Regions from separate parts of the Streptomyces sp. NPDC111656 genome, predicted to be linked through region 2. Evidence: riboswitches for the same ligand, from Rfam matches in the RefSeq annotation. Region 2 holds a riboswitch; each other region holds the start of a gene.
The links. A riboswitch is a leader RNA that binds a small molecule or an ion and turns the genes downstream of it on or off. The one in region 2 is predicted to bind cyclic di-AMP.
Positions count from the first base shown of each region.

Region 1: linked by a shared signal. The riboswitch ahead of ACZ7M3_RS46770 (M23 family metallopeptidase) and the one ahead of ACZ7M3_RS44150 (transglycosylase family protein) in region 2 are both predicted to bind cyclic di-AMP.
Region 3: linked by a shared signal. The riboswitch ahead of ACZ7M3_RS09575 (LysM peptidoglycan-binding domain-containing protein) and the one ahead of ACZ7M3_RS44150 (transglycosylase family protein) in region 2 are both predicted to bind cyclic di-AMP.

Region 1 is NZ_JBVKCA010000030.1:19,220-25,560, reverse strand. It holds gene ACZ7M3_RS46780 (hypothetical protein) at 1-99, shown strand, start outside; gene ACZ7M3_RS46775 (PP2C family protein-serine/threonine phosphatase) at 276-1,403, shown strand; cyclic di-AMP (ydaO/yuaA leader) riboswitch at 1,660-1,817, shown strand; gene ACZ7M3_RS46770 (M23 family metallopeptidase) at 1,829-2,866, shown strand; gene ACZ7M3_RS46765 (aldo/keto reductase) at 2,925-3,869, shown strand; gene ACZ7M3_RS46760 (PrsW family intramembrane metalloprotease) at 3,873-5,270, opposite strand; gene trmB (tRNA (guanosine(46)-N7)-methyltransferase TrmB) at 5,338-6,177, opposite strand.
Region 2 is NZ_JBVKCA010000024.1:102,387-108,727, forward strand. It holds gene eno (phosphopyruvate hydratase) at 1-905, opposite strand, end outside; gene ACZ7M3_RS44150 (transglycosylase family protein) at 1,243-1,953, opposite strand; cyclic di-AMP (ydaO/yuaA leader) riboswitch at 1,958-2,121, opposite strand; gene ACZ7M3_RS44155 (LysM peptidoglycan-binding domain-containing protein) at 2,305-3,285, opposite strand; gene ACZ7M3_RS44160 (cytochrome P450 family protein) at 3,457-4,740, opposite strand; gene ACZ7M3_RS44165 (globin domain-containing protein) at 4,887-6,098, shown strand; gene ACZ7M3_RS44170 (nucleoside triphosphate pyrophosphohydrolase) at 6,212-6,341, opposite strand, start outside.
Region 3 is NZ_JBVKCA010000002.1:871,664-878,004, forward strand. It holds gene ACZ7M3_RS09560 (polyprenyl synthetase family protein) at 1-133, opposite strand, end outside; partial or broken gene ACZ7M3_RS09565 (CocE/NonD family hydrolase) at 419-2,248, shown strand; gene ACZ7M3_RS09570 (hypothetical protein) at 2,230-2,472, shown strand; cyclic di-AMP (ydaO/yuaA leader) riboswitch at 2,788-2,907, shown strand; gene ACZ7M3_RS09575 (LysM peptidoglycan-binding domain-containing protein) at 2,910-3,608, shown strand; partial or broken gene ACZ7M3_RS09580 (HAD family hydrolase) at 3,758-4,558, opposite strand; gene ACZ7M3_RS09585 (FAD-dependent oxidoreductase) at 4,863-6,065, opposite strand; gene ACZ7M3_RS09590 (carboxylate--amine ligase) at 6,093-6,341, opposite strand, start outside.

The DNA.
Region 1 (6,341 bases), on a different contig from region 2:
CATGACTTCGTGCCGGACGGCGGGACCGTCGTCGCCCCGGCCGGGCACCACCACGGGCGCGGCGGAGCGGGCGGCGTCCGGTGGTCGGCCTCGGACTGACGTGTCCCCCGGTCGGCCCCTCACCGCTCGCCCCCCGCCCCCGTGCCGGGAAGCCTGGACGGGTGGGGCAGCAGCAAGGAGGCGCGCAGTGGGCCGAGGAGCCGTACGGCGAGCCGGGCGAGGAGTCGTGTGACGAGCCGTACGACCGGTCCGGTGGGCGGTTGCCCGAGGACCCCGTGCCCGATCCCGGACTCGGGGACGGGTCGGAGCCCCGCCCGGCCGACGCGGACCGGCGTCGGATCTCCTGCGCGCGCAGCCTCGTCCGGGTGCTGCCCGCGCTGCTCATCCTGGTCGGCGCGTTCTACGACTACTTCACCCCGATGGCCTTCACCGCGGGCCCTCTCTTCACGGCCGCGCCGCTCGTGGCCGCCCCGCTCTTCTCGCTGCGCGGCACCGTGCTCACCGGCGTCGCGGCGCTCGTCGCGGTGCTCACGATCCACATCCGGCTCGGCATCGTCTTCAGGGTGGACGCGCTCACGGAGGTCGCCACCGTGGCGACCGTCGGCGTGCTGGCCGTGCTCATCAACATCCTCGTCCGCCGCACCGACGAGCGACTCGCCTCGGCCCACCAGATCGCCGAGGCGGCCCAGCGTGCCGTCCTGCCGGAACCCGACCAGCGGATCGGCGGCCTCGACGTCGCGGCGCGCTACGAGGCCGCGCAGGCGGGCGCGTTCATCGGCGGCGACCTGTACGCGGTGCAGGACTCCCCGCACGGCGTACGACTGGCCGTGGGCGACGTACGGGGGAAGGGCATGGACGCGGTGGCCGCCGTCGCGGTGCTCATCGGGGCGTTCCGGGAGGCGGCCGAGCAGGAGGCCACGCCGGAGGCGGTCGCGCAGCGGCTGGAACGGGCGCTGGCCCGCGAGGGCACCCGGCGCGGGGGCGTCGACGCCTTCGAGGGGTTCACCACCGCCGTCCTCGCGGAGATCACGCACGAGGGCGGCCTCGTAAGGATCGTCAACCGCGGCCACCCGCCGCCGCTGCTCCTGCACGCGGACGGAACACTGGTCACGCTCGCCTCCGCGAACCCCGCACTGCCGCTCGGCATGGGCGAGTTGGGCAACTGGCCGGACCGTGCCGAGGAGACGGAGTTCCCGCACGGGGCCACGCTCCTCTTCCACACGGACGGACTGTCCGAGGCCCGCGACGCGCAGGGGCGCTTCTACGATCCGGCCGCGCGGCTGGCCGGACGGACCTTCCCCGGCCCCGACGCCCTGCTGGCCACGCTCGTGGAGGAGGTCCGGCGGCACACGGGCGGCGTCCTGACGGACGACATGGCACTGCTCGCCGTACGGCGGCCGTAGCCACGGAAAGGGGCGTTCTTGATCGATGTCACGAGGGGTGATCGGCCGATGCCCCTCCGCATAACGACTGACGCACCGTCAAATAACTGCCAAGTAGGGACGTGCGGCCAACTCGCCCGAATTCCGCCGGTCGTGGGCGGTAAGTCCTGGCCGAAAGTCGTTAATGATCAGTACGAACAGCTTGGAATCCGGTACCCGCGTCTATTAACGTTCGATAACGCAGCGCGGTCGTCCCAGCCGTCACAAGAGTCGGCTCCGTGCGCACGCGCCGAATCCCGCGAGGGAACCGGGGAACCACCAACTTGGGGTGAATCGAGCGTCTTTCACGGTGGAGACACCGTGGGTTGACGCGCGTAGGAGACCTTCCTGCTCCGAACCCGTCAGCTAACCCGGTAGGCGAGAAGGAAGGAAAGGAGCACGCCCACGTGGCGTCCAACCGGCCTGCCCAGCCCACTTCGTTCCCGCCGAACGACACCCAGACTTTTGGCTACGCCTACGGCAAGGACGAGGGCCCCTGGGAGGAGTGGAACCCCACCGAGGATTCCATCCGTCCCCTCCGCGGCCGGCACCGCGTCTCCAAGCAGCGCGGCGGGGGACTCGCCCGCAGCTCCACGGTCCTGGGCGTCGGCGTCATCGCCGCCGTCGGCGCGGGCGGCATGGCCACCGCGGCGCCCGGCAAGCCGCCGGTCTCCATCTCGCTGCCCGACCTCTCCTCGGTCACCGAATCGGCCAAGGCGCTGATATCCGACGGCGGTCCCAGCACGCCGAAGGGCTCCGCCACCCCGCTCACCAGCGCCGGTGTGACCAACGCCGACGCCGCGCAGGGCAACACGGACGCGGGCGAGGCGCTGCGCGCCCGCATCATCCAGCAGGCCGAGTCGCAGCAGGACCAGATCGACAAGGCGGCCCAGGACGCCGCCGAGTCCGCCGCCGCGAAGAAGGCGGTCGCGCTGGCCGCCCAGCAGAAGGACGACGCCGAGGCCAAGGTCGCCGCCGAGAAGAAGAAGGCGGACGAGGCCGCCAAGCAGAAGGCCGAGGCCGCGCGCCTCGCCGAGCTCGCCAAGAGCTACTCGCTGCCGACCTCCTCGTACACCCTGACCTCCCGCTTCGGTGACGCCGGTTCCATGTGGTCCTCCGGCTATCACACCGGCCTCGACTTCGCGGCCCCCACCGGCACGCTGATCAAGGCCGTCCACAGCGGCACGATCACGGAGGCGGGCTGGGCCGGCTCGTACGGCTACCGCACCATCCTCACCCTCGACGACGGCACGGAGCTGTGGTTCTGCCACCAGTCGTCCATCAGCGTCAGCGTGGGGCAGAAGGTGGCCACCGGCGACGTCATCGGGCGCGTGGGCGCGACCGGCAACGTGACCGGGCCGCATCTGCACCTGGAGGTTCACCCGGGCGGCGGCAGCGCGATCGACCCGATGGCGTGGCTGCAGAGCAAGGGCATCAACCCCTGATCGTTCCCAGGGGCCGTGTGCGGAATACGGCAATCCGGTACGCCTGTTGAAATAAGGCATGACTTCCCTTCGCAAGCTCGGCTCCTCCGACCTCGAGGTCTTCCCGCTCTCCCTCGGCGGCAACGTCTTCGGCTGGACCGCCGACGAGGCGCAGTCCTTCGCCGTGCTCGACGCCTACACGGCCGGGGGCGGCAACTTCGTCGACACCGCCGACGGCTACTCCGCGTGGCTCCCCGGCCACAAGGGCGGTGAGTCCGAGACGGTCATCGGCAAGTGGTTCGCCGCGCGCGGCAACCGCTCCGATGTCGTCCTCGCCACCAAGGTCAGTACCCACCCCGAGTACAAGGGCCTGTCCCCGGCGAACATCAGGGCCGCCGCCGACGCCTCGCTGCGCCGCCTCGGCACGGACTACATCGACCTCTACTACACCCACTTCGACGACACCTCGGTGCCGGTCGAGGAGATCATCGGCGCGCTGGACGAACTGGTCCGGGCCGGCAAGGTCCGGGAGATCGCCGCCTCCAACATCTCCGCCGAGCGGCTCGCGGAGTCCGTGGAGTTCTCCGACCGCGAGGGCCTCGCGCGCTACGTCGCCCTCCAGCCCCACTACAACCTCGTCTCGCGCGACACCTACGAGGGCCCGCTCCAGGAGGTCGCCTCCCGGACCGGCCTGGCCGCCGTCCCGTACTTCGCGCTCGCGTCCGGCTTCCTCACCGGCAAGTACCGCCCGGGTACGACGGTCGACTCCGCGCGGGCCGCGGGCGCGGGCAAGCACCTCGCCACCGAGCGCGGCATCCGCGTCCTGGCCGCCCTCGACGAGGTCGCCGTGGCCCATGACGCCGAGGTCGCCACGGTCGCCCTCGCCTGGCTCGCCGCCCGGCCGACGGTCGCGGCGCCCATCGCCTCCGCACGGACGGTCGAGCAGCTGCCGGCCCTGCTGGCGGTCGCCGACCTGACCCTGACGGACGCGGAGGTGGCCAGGCTGACGGAAGCGTCCGCCTGAGACCTACGACTGGTAGGGGTTGTACGCGGGGTACGGCGTCGCCGGGGCGGGATACGGGGTCGTCGCGCCGGCGGGGTACGGGGGCGGGCCGGCGGGGTTCGCCTGGCCGGGCACCGGCGCGTAGCCGTACCCGGGCCACGGCGGCGGCAGCTGCGGCGGCACCGGTACGGCCGGGGCCGACGCGTGGGCCGCGTACGCGAGGGAGGGGCGGGCGATCTCCCGGCGGCGCCACAGCTCGTGCAGCAACTCCCGCTCCCGTACGACGAAGTCGGCGTTGGCGCGGCCACTGCGCCCCCGGTGCCGCAGAAACGCCAGCGAGGTCGCGTACGCCTCGTACTGGGCGACCGAACGCGCCGCCGCCCTGCCGAAGTGGTGGGCGGCGTACTCGCGGGCCAGCCGCCGCGCCCGCATCGAGCCGAGCACGTACGGCTCGGGCGGGGTGAGCCACCCGGCCGCCGCGTACGCCGGAAGTTCGGTCCGTACGGTCTTCAGCTCCCGCTGCCGCGTCCAGATGACGAGGAAGGTGAGCAGACCGAACGCGGGCACCATGAACGCCCCGTACACCGCGTAGAAGCCGTACTCCCCGAAGTTCGACGAGCCGTTCCACATGGAGTGCATGCCCATCGCGAGCAGCAGTCCGGTCAGGGGCAGCAGGACCCGGCGCGCATGCTGGCGCTCGGCGGACAGCGCCGCGATGCCGAAGCCGATGCCGGTGAGCACCGTGAACAGGGGGTGCGCGAAGGGCGACATCACGACGCGGACGAAGAAGGTCGCGGCGGTGACGGAGGCCAGGCCGCGGTCGCCGTTGAGCTGGTCCGTGCCGAAGGCGGTGCCGAGATAGAGGATGTTCTCGGTGAAGGCGAAGCCGGTCGCGGTGACTCCGGCTATGACGACCCCGTCGACGATCCCCGTGAAGTCCCGGCGGCGGAAGAGGAAGACCAGGAGCACGGCGGCGGCCTTCGCGGACTCCTCCACGATCGGCGCTATGACGGTCGCGCCGAGGGTGTCGGCGCTGGACGGGTCGGCGGTGGCGGTCGCTATCCATCTGGTCGCGAAACTGTTGGCGACGATCGCTATCAGCGCCGCCGCGCAGGCGCCCCACGCGAAGGCGAAGAGCAGATTGCGCCAGGGGCCGGGCTCCACCCGGTCCAGCCAGCGGAACGCGGCGACGAGGAGCGGCACGGGCAGCACGGCGAGGCCGAGTCCGACCAGGAAGCCCTCGGTGCCGGTCTGTTGGCGGACCAGGGCCAGGATGACGAGGCCGGAGAGCGCGAGCAGGGTGATCAGCGCGCCGTAGCGCACCCACTTCCGCTGCCACCAGTGCGCGTGCCGCAGTGCACCGTCGGCCGGCCCACCGGTGGGACCGCCGGGATACGTCGGGTACGGGGGAAAGGTGGCCACGGCATTGACCCTAACGAGGGAGGGGCGCTGCCCGCGACGGCGCCTGGTGGTGTTCGTCCGCGGGTCTTCAGTCGCCGGATGTGTCCTGGTCTCGGTGCTGTACGCGCCGGAACAGGAGGTCGTTCACCACATGACCCTTCTCCAGTCCCTGACCCTCGAAACGGGTCAGCGGCCGGAAGTCCGGACGAGGCGCGTAACCGCCGTCCGGCCTGGTGTTCTCGAAGTCCGGGTGCGCGCTCAGCACTTCCAGCATCTGCTCGGCGTACGGCTCCCAGTCGGTCGCGCAGTGCACGAGGGCGCCGGGCCTGAGGCGGGTCGCGGCGAGGCTGAGGAACTCCGGCTGGATCAGCCGCCGCTTGTGGTGCCGCTTCTTGGGCCAGGGGTCGGGAAAGTACACGCGCAGCCCGCTCAGGGAATCCGGCGTGAGCATCTCCCTGAGCAGAATGATCGCGTCACCGTTGCCGACGCGGATGTTGGTGAGTCCGCGCTGGTCCGCGAGATTGAGCAGGTTGCCCTGCCCCGGCGTGTGCACGTCGACGGCGAGGATCCCCGTCTCCAGGTCCTCCGCCGCCATCCGCGCGGTGGCCTCGCCCATCCCGAACCCGATCTCCAGCACGACGGGCCGCTCGCCCCCGAACAACTCCGCGAGATCGATCACCCGCTGCCCGTCGATGTCGAGCCCCCACTTGGGCCACAGCCGCTGCAACGCGTCCGCCTGGCCCGTGGTGACCCGGCTGCGCCGCGGCTGGAAACTCCGGATCCGCCGCTCGAAGTGCGATCCGGCGGGGTCGGCCTTCGGCCCGTCGGGGAACCGGGGCTCCCCCTTGGCCCGGACATGCCGATGGGGCTCACCTCCGGCGACGGAGCTGGACCGGGGCTCTTCGGGGGAGTCAATGGAGTCAGACACAATGAGGACGATTTTACGGCGCGGGCGGGTGGGGGCTGGTCGCGCAGTTCCCCGCGCCCCTGAGGCGGGGGCTTCGCCCCGCGTCCCCCGTCCGCCCGGGTTGGTTTGGCTGTGGGGCCGGTGGGGGTTTGGCGCGCAGTTCCCCGCGCCCCTAAAGGGCGCTG
Region 2 (6,341 bases):
TTCTCGGTGATGACGTTCCAGCCGGCCCAGTCGTCCTCGTACAGCGGGTCCTCGATGGAGACCAGCGGGTACGCGGAGACGAGCTCCTCGTAGTACTCGGTCATCTCGGCGGCCGAGCGGGACTTGCCCTCGAACTCGTACTTGCCGTCCTTGTAGAACTCGGACGCGGCGACGTCGAGCGCGAGCGCGATCTGCTCGCCGGGGATGTAGCCGGCCTGCTTGATGGCCTCGAGGATGAGGTCGAGCGCGGCGCGGTTCGACTCCAGGTTCGGGGCGAAGCCGCCCTCGTCGCCCAGGCCGGTGGACAGGCCCTTGGTCTTCAGCACCTTCTTGAGGGTGTGGTAGACCTCGGCGCCCCAGCGCAGGGCCTCGGAGAAGGACTCCGCGCCGATCGGAGCGATCATGAACTCCTGGATGTCCACGTTGGAGTCGGCGTGCGAGCCGCCGTTCAGGATGTTCATCATCGGAACGGGCAGCAGGTGCGCGTTCGGTCCGCCCAGGTAGCGGAAGAGGGGGAGGTCGGACGCCTCGGAGGCGGCGTGCGCGACGGCGAGCGAGACGCCGAGGATGGCGTTGGCGCCGAGCGAGCCCTTGTTGTCGGTGGCGTCCAGGTCGAACATCGCCTGGTCGATCAGGCGCTGCTCGGTGGCGTCGTAACCGACGAGCTCCGGGCCGATCTGCTCGATGACGGCAAGGACGGCCTTCTCGACACCCTTGCCGCCGTAACGGTTGGGGTCACCGTCACGGAGCTCGATGGCCTCGAAGGCGCCGGTGGACGCGCCGGACGGAACGGCGGCACGACCCGTGCTGCCGTCGTCGAGGCCGACCTCGACCTCGACCGTGGGGTTGCCTCGGGAGTCCAGGATTTCCCGGGCTACGACGACGTCGATGGACGGCACGAGCATCTCCTTCTGGGATGTGACGCGGGTACGCGGAGCCTGTGATGGCTTCGCGACATGAGCCTAACCGCCCCGGGGGGATCGGCCAGCCGGTCGCCCACCCCTTGGGCAGAACTGAACGTACACATTGTTCCAGAACGGAACAAAAACGGGTACGGAAATCCGGGTACGAAATGCTCGGTGCGAAGTGCTGGACACGAAAAACCCCGCTCCGGCGCGTACGGGGGAACACGCACCGGAGCGGGGGGCCCGTGGGGACGGGGGTGGCCCTCACCGGGGTCTCCAGTGTGGAGACCCCTTTTATGCGGGAGCTGTCATTCAGCTGAGGTGAAGCTGCCGATCATCAGCTGAGGTGCAGCCGCTGACCCGGGTAGATGAAGTCGGCATCGTCGACGATGTCCTTGTTCAGCTTGAACAGCTGCTGCCAGCCGCCCTTGACCTTCTTCTTCTCGGCGATCGAGCTGAGGCTGTCACCCTTGACGACCTTGTACTCGCCGTCGCCCTTCTTGACCTTCTTGCCGGTCGGGGTGGAGACGGTCTTCTCGGCGGCCGGGCGCGACGCCGAACGGGAGGCCGCGGTGTCCGTCGAGCGGGTGGTGTTGCTGGTGCTCGGCGAGCTGTTCGACGAGGAGCCGTTCGAGGAGGACGAGGTCGACGGGGCGCTCGCGCCGCCGGTGTACGCAGCGCTCGACAGGCCCGTGCCACAGGTCGGCCAGGCGCCCTTGCCCTGCGCAGCGAGGACCTTCTCGCCGACGGTGATCTGCTGGGACTTGGAGGCCTGGTTGGCGGTCGCGGCGTACGCGGTGCCGCCGTACGCGGCCCAGGTGGAGGCCGAGAACTGCAGACCGCCGTAGTAGCCGTTGCCGGTGTTGATGGACCAGTTCCCGCCGGACTCGCACTGGGCGACGGCGTCCCACTGGGAGGCGGTGGCGGCGGAGGCGTTGCCGGCCGCCATCAGCGGAGCGGCGATGGCGACACCGGTGACACCGGCGAGCGTGGCGACACGAGTGGCCTTGGACGGACGGCGGTGCTTGCCCTTGCCGGAAAACAGCATGGAGAGATCCCCTCACCGACGCCTGCGAGGTGAGCTGTCGGGTTCGGGCGGGTGAGTGCCCGGCCGTGCGCGCTGAGCGCTCGGCTTCACCCCAAGCCGCTCCCGGTCAACTACCGGGCGCGGCGCATACCTTGGGTCCCCCGCTCCTGCCTACGGCGCTGACGCGTCGACTGTTCCCGTACGGCCGTTGGCAGGATTCGGCGTTGACGACCGTCGGGGCCCGCTGTGGCGAGCGGTGACGACCGTAAGCAGTCGATCGGCTGAATTCCAAAGACGATCAGGGCCTTTGAGATCCATCTCTCACTCGCGCCAAACCGGACATTACACAGCGAACCGTGACGCGAACTGCCCCTACTTTTCGCCCGATTCGGCACCAACTGCAAGGCTCTGACCGGGGAGGATGAGGTTCGGGTCGACGCCGACCGTCTTCTTGTTCGCGTCGTACAGCTCGGCCCATCCGCCTTTGAGGTCAAGGGCGTCCGCGATGGTCCAGAGATTGTCTCCGACGCGCACGACGTAGGAGCCGTCGACGGCGTCGCGGGAGGCGCCGGCGCCGCGCGAGGCGTGCCGCCCGGAGGAGTCGTCGCTACGGCCGTCCACGGCACTGTCGGTGGTGTTCTCGTCCGCGGTGCCGCCACGGTGGCGCCCCGCACCGGTCGTCGCGTTCTCGGACGTACCGGAAGAGTCGTCGCCCTGGCCGGAGTTGCCCGAGTCGTCACTCTTCGCCGTTTCCGTGTCGGAGCCGTCCGCCCCCTGGGCGTCGCCGCCGGTGTCGGCCTTCGTCGTGTTCTCGGACGCCTTCGAGGACGAACCGGACGAAGACGAATCGGACTTCGAGCCGGAAGAGCCGGACGGAGTCGAAGTCGCGGACGAACTGGATGAATCGGATGAACCAGATGAATCCGATGTACTGGACGAGTCGTTCGCCACGCCCGTGTCGACCAGGATGTCGCCCGAGTGCTTGCTCAGCCCGGAGAGCGGTCCGCAGGTCGGCCAGGCGGTGAGGCCCTGGTCGTCGAGGAGCTTCTCGGCGATGGCTATCTGCTGTGAGCGGCTGGCCTCGTCGGCGCTCGACGCGTAGGCGAGGCCGCCGTACTTCTCCCAGTCCGCCTGGCTGATCTGGAGCCCGCCGTAATACCCGTTGCCGCTGTCGGCACTCCACTGGCCGGCGCTCTCGCACTCGGCGACCCGGTCCCACGTGGTGCCGTCGGCCGCGCTCGCGCTGGTGGCACCGAGCAACGGGATCGCGATGGCGGATCCGGTCACCCCTGCCGCGACGATGAGGGCCGGGGCCTGACGGGGGCGACGATGGCGGCCGTTCCCGGAGAGCATGCGGAAGCCTTTCACGTGACAGCAGGTGACTACGCGACGTGTGAGTCGCGTTGACGAGTGAACGTATCCGCACCCGAACACTTGTCACAAGTCGATGCAGCGTAGATCACGTGAAGATCACAGAGTTGAATGCGCGTCAGGTTTGAGCACCCTTAGGTGTATGGTCGCCCGCTATCGCGAGACCGGTACCGGAGGCGTGAACTCCACTGGAAGCGTGCGCAATCCACGCATAATGAGCCCGCCGCGCCAGCGCAAATCGGCCGAATCCCCCGCGAGTTGGAGGTCGGGGAGACGGGTGAGGAGGGTGGCGAGCGCGGTCTGACCCTCCAGGCGGGCGAGCGGGGCGCCGAGACAGTAGTGAAGGCCGTGGCCGTAGCCGAGGTGTTGGTTGTCACGGCGGGAGAGGTCGAGCGTGTCCGGCCGTTCGAACCGCGCGGGGTCACGGTCCGCAGCCGCGAGGACCACGAGGACGGGGTCGCCGGGCGCGATGCCTTGACCGCCGATGCACACGGCCTCGGTCGCGAACCGCCACGTGGCCAGTTCCACGGGCCCGTCGTATCGGAGGAGTTCCTCGACGCCGGTCTCGAGGAGTTCGCGTTCGCGGGCGGCGAGGGACTTCTGGAGGCGCGCGCGCTGCTCGGGGTGGGTGAGGAGGGCGTACGTGCCGTTGCCGATGAGATTGACGGTCGTCTCGAACCCGGCGAAGAGCAGGATGAAGGCCATGGCGGCGGCCTCGTTCTCCGTGAGGTGCTCGCCGTGGTCGGACGCGCGGATGAGACCGGAGATGAGGTCCTCACCGGGCGCGGGCGTGTCGGGAAGGCCTTCCCGCTTCTTGTGAATGAGCTCGAGCAGATACCCGCGCATCTTCTTGACCGACCGCGCGACCCCGCCCCGCGGTCCGCCGCCGTGCCGGATCATCATCCCCGCCCAGTCCCGGAAGTCGTCCTGGTCCTCGCGGGGCACGCCCAGCAGGTCGCAGATGGCGTAAATGGGAAGCGGGAACGCGAACTCGTGGATCAGATCCGCGGAACCCTTCGCCGCGAACTGGTCGATCAGTTGATCGGTGAGCTCCTGCACGCGCGGCGCGAACTCGGCCACCCGTCGCGGTGTGAACGCCTTCGAGACCAGCCGCCGCAGCCGGGTGTGGTCCGGCGGGTCGATGTTCAGCAGATGCGTCATCAACTCGGCCTTGCGCTCCCCCGGAATACCCGTCTTCCCTTTCGCGTGGGCGGGTTCGTCGTGGTGCGCCGGATTCTTGCTGAGCCGCGCGTCGGCGAGCGCCTGCTTGGCGTCCGCGTACCGCGTCACCAGCCAGGCCTCCACCCCACTCGGCAGCCGCGTCCTGTGCACGGGGGCGTGCTCCCGCAGCCAGGCGTACGCGGGGTAGGGGTCGCTGGCGAACTCCCAGGTGAAGAGTTCCGGGGCGGGGCTGAACGGCGGCGGCTGATCGGTCACTCCCTGACGGTATCCGGAGGGAGGGGGAGCGGGGCGGGGGCGGTATGCGTGTGGGGGCGGCGCAGACCGCGCCCGATTCATCCATGACCATCCCGAAATCGGCTGCTGTTTGACTCCACGGCTCGCCTCCTCCCTAAATTCGCGCCGTGGACCCCGAAATACTCAGATCCAGCTTCGCGGTCGTCGAGAGACGAGCCGAGTTCGCGGTCAAGTACTTCTACTCGCATCTCTTCCGGCACAACCCGGACGTCCGCGGGCTCTTCCCCCTGGACTTCCCGGAGGACATGGAGCGACAGCGGGACCGGTTGTTCGCGGCACTCACATATGTGATGGAACGGCTGGAGGATCCGACGCTGCCGGGGTACCTGCGGGAGCTGGGACGGGACCACCGGAAGTACCTGGCCGAGCCGGAGCACTACGCCGCCGTGGGGGCGAGCCTGATCGCCGCGTTCGCCGCCGTCGCGGGGTCGGCCTGGAGCGCGGAGGCGGAGAAGGCCTGGGCCGAGGCGTACGGGGCGATCACGAACGTCATGCTCCAGGGCGCGTGGGAGGCACAGCACGAGGGTGAACCGCCCTGGTGGGACGCCGAGGTCGTGTCCCGGACCCGGCACGGCGACGACCTCGTCGTACTGACCCTCCGCCCGCACCAGCGGCTGCGCTACTCCCCCGGCCAGTACGTCAGCGTCAGCGTCCCCCATCTGCCGGGCATCTGGCGCCCGTACTCGCTCGGCAACGCGCCCCGCGCCGACCACACCGTCGACCTGCACGTCAGCCGCGTGGAGGACGGGGTGCTGTCCACCGCCCTGGTCCGGCAGACCCGGGAGGGCGATGTCCTGCGGCTCGGCGCACCCGGCGGCGCCCTGACCCTGCGGGCGCCGGTGGAACGGCCGCTGACCTTCATCGCGGCCGGCACCGGATGGGCCCCCGTCAAGGCGCTGCTCCAGCAACTCGACGCCACGCACGAGGCCCGGCTGTTCCTCGTGGCCCGCGACACCTCGTACCTCTACGACCGGTCGGCCGTGGAACGACTCCAGTCCCGGTTACCCCGCCTCGGCGTCACCTTCATCACCCCCGCACCCGGCCGCCCCAAGGCCCAGGCCACCGAGCGACTGCTGACCGCGCTGGGCAACCGCGCCGGCTGGGCCCGCCACGACGTCTATCTCGCCGGGCCGCCCCAGCTCGTCGAGGAGATCGCCGAGGCCCTTCCCGCCCTCGGCACCCCGCCGGAACAGATCGTCCACGACCTCCTCCCACCCGCCGACCCCGGCCGCCCCCGCCCGCTGGGCCCCGCGGAGTGGCTCCTGGACCGCCCCCACCCCAACTGGCACAACCCGACAAGCCGCGCCCCCCACACGTAGCCCTGTTGCCAGACCTCCCACCTCCCCCGTGCCCGATGCCGGTGGGTGGTGAGCCTCCACGCCCGGCGGCCCCCAGCCCCGCCCCTCGTCCTCCCGGCCCCAGCCGCCGGCCCTCAGCCCGTCTCCGTCGCCCGGATCGCGTCCCGGTAGGCCCGCGCCGCCGCGCGCAGGGCCGCCTCCGGGTCCACTCCCTCGGCCTCCGCGTGGGCGGCCATGGCCAGCAGCTCGTAGCCGACGCCTTCG
Region 3 (6,341 bases), on a different contig from region 2:
CCTCTGTGATGAAGGGGACCTCGCTCTTGGTGACTTCGAGCAAGCCCTCCTCCACAGCCGTCAATCCGGCCTGGACATCGGCTTCGAGAGCCTGGTCCCGCACGCTCAGCCCGAACGGCCCGACGACGGTCACGAGAGGTTCTCCTGTCTGCTGACGATCACATGGCGAACTCGGTCGATCATTCGGTCGATGACACGGTTTGTCGATGTGTCGCTGCCATCACTCAAGTCAGCGTATCCGGTCACGTTTCGATCACCACGAGCGCCCACCGTCCCCACTGCCGACTTCCTCCCGACTTCCCTCTCCCCCGCCACCTGATGTCCCCCGAGCGGCAGACAGTCCCACACCTGGGCGGTACGGGATCACGGGCGGTATGTTCTTGATCGGTCGATACGACCGGATATGACCGTGATGAGCATGCACATCCGTACGTCCTTCTCTCACGAGACGACTCACGAGGATCTGTGGATCCCGCTCCCGGACGGCACCCGCCTGCACGCGCGCGTGTGGCGCCCGCTGGCCGACGCGCCCGTCCCCGCTTCCTCGAATATCTCCCGGACCGGCTCACCGACCGGACCGCGCCACGCGACTGGCGGCGCCGCCCCTGGTACGCGGGCCACGGCTACGCGTCCGTCCGGGTGGATGCCCGCGGTCGCGGCAAGTCGGAGGGCGGGCCGACGGACCCGTACGGGGAGGACGAGCGGGCCGACGGACCCGTACGGGGAGGGCGAGCGGGCCGACGGGGTGAAGTGATCCACCGGCTGGCGGACCGGCTCTGGCGCAGCGGCGCGGTGGGCATGTTCGGCATCCCTCGGGGCGGCTTCACCTCCCTCCGGATCGCGGCCCTCGCGCCCGAACCGCTCAAGGCGATCGTCACGGTCTGTTCGACCGACGACCCCTATGACAACGACGGGCACCGCATGGCAGGTTCCGTCCTCGCCGTCGAGACGCACGCCCGGGCGGCCACGGCGCTCGCCGACGCCGCCCGTCCGCCGGATCCTGCGCACGTGGGCCAGGTGATGTGGCGCGGCATGTGGGTGAAGCGCCTGGAGACGGTGGAGCCGTTCATCCATACGTGGCTATAGGTGGCTGTACGTGGCTGTCCCACCCGACCCGGGACGCGTACCGGGCTCCACGCCGGTGTGTGCGAGGACGGGGGAGCGCGAGGACGGGGGATACGGAGGGATCCGGACCGGGGCCTGCCGCCGGGCCCGGCGATCGGCTTCCTCCAGGAGACGCCGGGGTGGTGGGACCACTGGCTCGGGCCGGCCGATACGAGCGCCGCCGAGCCCAATCCCGATCCCGATCCCGACCCGGACCCGGACCCGGACCCAGACCCAGACGCGATCGGCCATCCCGACCTCGGCGCGATCAACAATCCCGGCCCCGGCGCGACCGCCGATCCGGACCCCGACGTGAACGACGATCCGGACCCCGACGTGAGCAACCGTGACGTCATGACGCAGCCCCTCCCGCGCTCCTACGTCATGGCCGCGCGCCCCCGGCGACGACGTACCCGCCCCTCCCCGGCCGCTGGGTGTGGCGACACCGCCTGGCCCTCCCCCTCCGTGACCCCGATCGCGTACGCGCTGCGGGCGCACCGGTGCCGGTGCGCTCCCCTCAGCACACGGGGGTGGACGCGGGCCGTTTCCGCCCCGTCGGGAACGACGCGGACCTGCCGCCGAACCAGCGGGAGGAGGACGCGAGGTCGACCTGCTTCGAGTTCGAGATCCCGGGGGGCCTGGTTCCTGGGGGCGCCCCAGGGTCCGCCTCCGCCGACGTCGCTGCCGACGGTTCCTCGACGCTGGTGACCCGGGGTGCTCTGAACCTGTCAGCGCGCTACGGCCCCGACCAGGCGGTCTCCTGGAAACCGGGCTCTACGGAGGACGTGGTTTTCGACCTGACCGCCATCGGCTACGCGTTCCCGTCCGGCCACCGCATCCGGCTCTCCCTGTCCTCCGCCCACTGGCCGTGGATCTGACCCCGGCCGGGCTCGGCGGTGGGGTTCGCCCTGGACCCGGCGGGCAGTTCCCTCGAACTTCCGGTGCGAGCAAGGGAGTCGGACCCGGGACACGTACACCATCGACGTCGATCCGTCCGCACCGCCCGGAGCCGCCCTGGGACGCCCGGGTCGAGACACGCTCTGAACTCAGCTGCGACGTCCGGGAGTTCGCCACCTCGAACGAGCTGATCCGCAAGGACGGCAACGCGGTGGTCTTCCATCGGACGTGGGAGAGAAGAATCCCCGGGCCGAGGCAGTGGCGAGGGGCAACAGGGCCTATGCGGGGCAGGAGTTCGAGCCCCGCCCGGACCCGATGTGCCACGAATTTCCCGAATACCGGGCCTGCGGCCTCTACTTCAAGCCCAACGTCGGCCGGCTCCCTGACGACGACCTCGACACGGACCTGTCCGCATGGGAGGTCCGTCCGGCTCCGCCCGCGAGCTCACCGGCCTGGACACTCGAAGCGTGATGTCCGATTTGCCGCCAGTGCCGCTTTATTTCTGCTTGGTCGCGTGAATTGGGTCACTCCCATACAGGGTGGGCTCTTTATCCCCTCTTGACGACTTCCCCTTTGCATAAGGCAAGTTGAGTGTCACGTTCCGGATTAATCGGGCATTTTCTCCCTCCTATCGCCCAGGTGAAAGCGATCTACACCGGGAAATGAGGGCTTGTTCCGGACATGTGCTCTCGCATACGTTCACGTCAATCCGGACGGACCGCCCAATCCTGCCGCCGACCGGAACAACCCAGCCACCCACACACACGCACGGCAGGAGCGGGGGACCCAGGTAAGCCGCCGATCCGGACACCGGAACGGCTAGGGGTGAAGTCGCACACACCGTGCGGCCGGGCAGCTCCCGCCCGAACCCGACAGCTCACTTCGCAGGCGCCGGAGAGGAATTCGCCATGTCCGCACGAGGCAAGCACCGCAGCTTCAAGATCCACGGCATGCTCACTCGGGGCATCCTCGCCGCGGGAATGGGCGGAGTCGCACTCGCCCTTCCGCTCGTGAGCGCGACCTGCGCGCAGGCCGCCACGGCCACCACCACTGATGTCCAGCTCATCACGTACAAGGTGGTCCCGGGCGACACCCTGGCCAAGATCGCGCAGAAGTACCCCAAGAGCGGCGGCGCGGCGAAGCTGTACACCGCCAACCGCGCGGTCATAGGCCCCGACCCGACGACGCTCCGTCCGGGCCTCACCCTGACCGTGGGCACCAGAACCGTCAAAACCCCCACCAAGAAGACCCCGGCGAAGACGGCGCCCACCACGTCGAAGACGTACGCGAACAACCTCGACGGATGGATCAAGCACTCGCTGGACATCATGGCCCGCAACAAGATCCCCGGCACCTACAACGGCATCCACCGCAACGTCATGCGCGAGTCCTCCGGAAACCCCCTGGCCATCAACAACTGGGACTCCAACGCCAAGGCCGGCATCCCCTCCAAGGGCCTGCTCCAGGTCATCGACCCCACGTTCAAGGCCTACCACGTGCCGGGCACGTCGATGAACCCCTACGACCCGGTCGCGAACATCACGGCGGCCTGCAACTACGCGGCGCACAAGTACGGCTCGATCGACAACGTCAACGGGGCCTACTGACAGGACTGGTGGGGCTGGTTGGGCCGGTAGGGCTGGTACGACTGCCGGGGCTGATGCGGCTGATACGGCTGATGAGGTCGGAGAGACTCGGAGAGCCCCCGGGACCCACCGGGCTCTCCGGACTCCCGGAACCGATCCGACCGGCACGGAAACAGCCGCTCCAGCACCACCGCGATCCCGTCGTCCTCGTTCGACAGCGTCACCTCGTCGGCCACCGCCTTCAGCTCCGGATGGGCGTTGGCCATGGCGACCCCCCGGGCGGCCCAGTCGAACATGGGGATGTCGTTGGGCATGTCGCCGAAGGCGATGGTGTCGGCGGGAGTGAGGCCGAGGTGGGTGGCGGCGAGCGCCAGACCGGTTGCCTTGGTCACGCCGCATGGCTGGAGTTCGACGGTCCCGGGCCCCGACATGGTGACGGTGGCCAGCGAGCCCACCACACCCCGGGCCGCCGAGGCCAACTCGTCGTCGGACAGCGACGGATGGCGGAGCAACACCTTGCTGATCGGCTCCGTCCACAGTTCGTCGCGGTGGCGCACTCGTACCGCCGGAAGCGTCGGATGCGGCATCACGTACCCCGGCTCGATGAGCGTCAGCCCGTCCACGCCGTCCTGGTCCACCGCGGCGTAGAGCAGTCCGACTTCCGCCTCGATCTTGCCGAGCGCGGTCTCCGCGAGTTCCCTGTCCAGGGTCACCGACCACAGCAGCCGGTCTGCCGCCGCGTCGTACAGCTGCGCCCCCTGCCCACACACCGCCAGCCCCGCGCCGCCGAGTTCGTCGAGCAACGGTCGTACTCTCGGCGCCGGGCGCCCCGTCACGACCAGGTGTCGGGCGCCCGCCTCGGCCACCCTCCCCAATGCGGCCCGGGACCGGTCGGAGAGGGTGTCGTCGCCGCGGAGCAGCGTTCCGTCCAGGTCAGTGGCGATAAGTGAATATGCAGTCGGAGCGGCCATGATCCGAAGAATACGGATCGAACGACTCGTCGGCCCGGCGGGAACCGGACGACGTCCGGTATCCCGTCAGCAACTGCGTTCACCGTACGGGGCGTACTGGGCGTACAAAGTGCACTTCCGCCCCCGCTCACCGAAGCGGGCGATACGAAAAGACTCCGAGCGGAATGTCACTCCAGAGGATGACGCGGCTGCGGTGACTGTGGCCGTCTGAGCCCAACACGAGCTCCGACGCGGCGGGTTGGGCCCCGCCCATGGCGTGGCCCACCGGTCACCGACCCCTCCGGCCGTACGGACCCCGGTCACCTCATGCGTGCGCGCCCGCCAAGTGCTTGGCCAGCCGCGGCGAAGCGAACTCCGTACCGCACACGAACCGCATCACCGGCCCGTACGAAGCCGCCGCCGGCAACCCCGTGAAGTACAGCCCGGGCACCGAGGAGCAGTACCCCGCACCGAGCTTGGGAGTGCCGCGGCTCACCGCGAGTGCCGTACGCAACTCGTGTCCCAGGAAGTCCATCGCGGCGATGTCGACGCGATATCCGGTCGCCGCGATGACATGGTCGGCGGCGAGCTCCTCGGCCCGTCCGCCCAGGGTCTGCACGGAGAGGACCGGACGCCCGTCGGAGACGTCGGCGCGAACGATCCCGGAAACCTCGCTGACCTCGACCTTGCCCTCGAAGCGGTCGCGCAGCCACCACGCCCCGAGGGGGCCGAGCACCCGGCGGACCAGGTAGTGCCGGGCCTCGCCGGGCAGATACCGGTAGGGATGCGGGTAGTAGCTGAGCGCCCACAGGGACCAGGCGCGCCCGAAGGGCGACTCGGGACGCAGCTTCGGCTGCTTCCAGGGCGGTGCGCCGAAGGCGACCCTGCCCCGTCCCCGGGACACCACCCGGACCTGCGCGCCCGCCTCCGCCGCGAGCGCCGCCGTCTCCAGCGCGGACTGGCCCGCGCCGACGACGATCAGTTCCTTGCCGGAGAACCGGGTGAGGTCGTGGTGCTGGGAGCTGTGCGAGACGGGGCCGGTGGGTGTGGGTCCGTCCGCCGCCGCGCCTCCTAGTTCGGGCGGCAGATGGGCGAGTCCGTACAGTCCCGTGGCCACGACGACCGCCCGCGCCGTGAACGACTCCCCCGAGTCCAGCTTGAGTTCGAAGCCCTCGCTGCCCCGGCGGTCGACGGACACCACCCGCACCCGCTCCAGCTCGGGCACCAGCTTCTGCTGGAACCACTCCCCGTACGCGATGAACGTCTCGACCGGAATGATGTCCTCGTCCGTGACGAGTCGGCGGATCCCCGCCGCGTCGCAGTAGTCGGCGATCGTGTGGCCGGGCTGCGGGGCGTCGAGACTGGACGCGACCGGGGTCGACTTGAGGAGCATCCCCTTGGGCATGTGGTCACGCCAGCTCACCATGGGCTCGCCGAACACGCGCACCGGGATGCCACGCGCCCGCAGATGGGCGGCGGTGGACAGGCCGAACGGGCCTGCACCGATGACTGCTACCGGATGAATCACGAAGTCCCTCCCCAGGACGTACTTTCGTCACTTCGTGGTCGTACTGGTGCTGCTGCCACGGCGGTTGGTCCGCCACAGCTGATACAGATGCCTCGCGCCCGGCCGCACGAAGCGCGCGAGCATCGTGAAGAACGGCCGCAGGTCGTCACCCGCGAGCCAGGCCAGCTCCGTGCCACTCGCGCGAGTCGGCGCGTGCGGGGTCGTGTAGCCGCTGCGCCGGTAGGCGAGCAGGGCCGGCAGGTCGATGTTCTCCACGATGTACCGGTGACCGGCCCG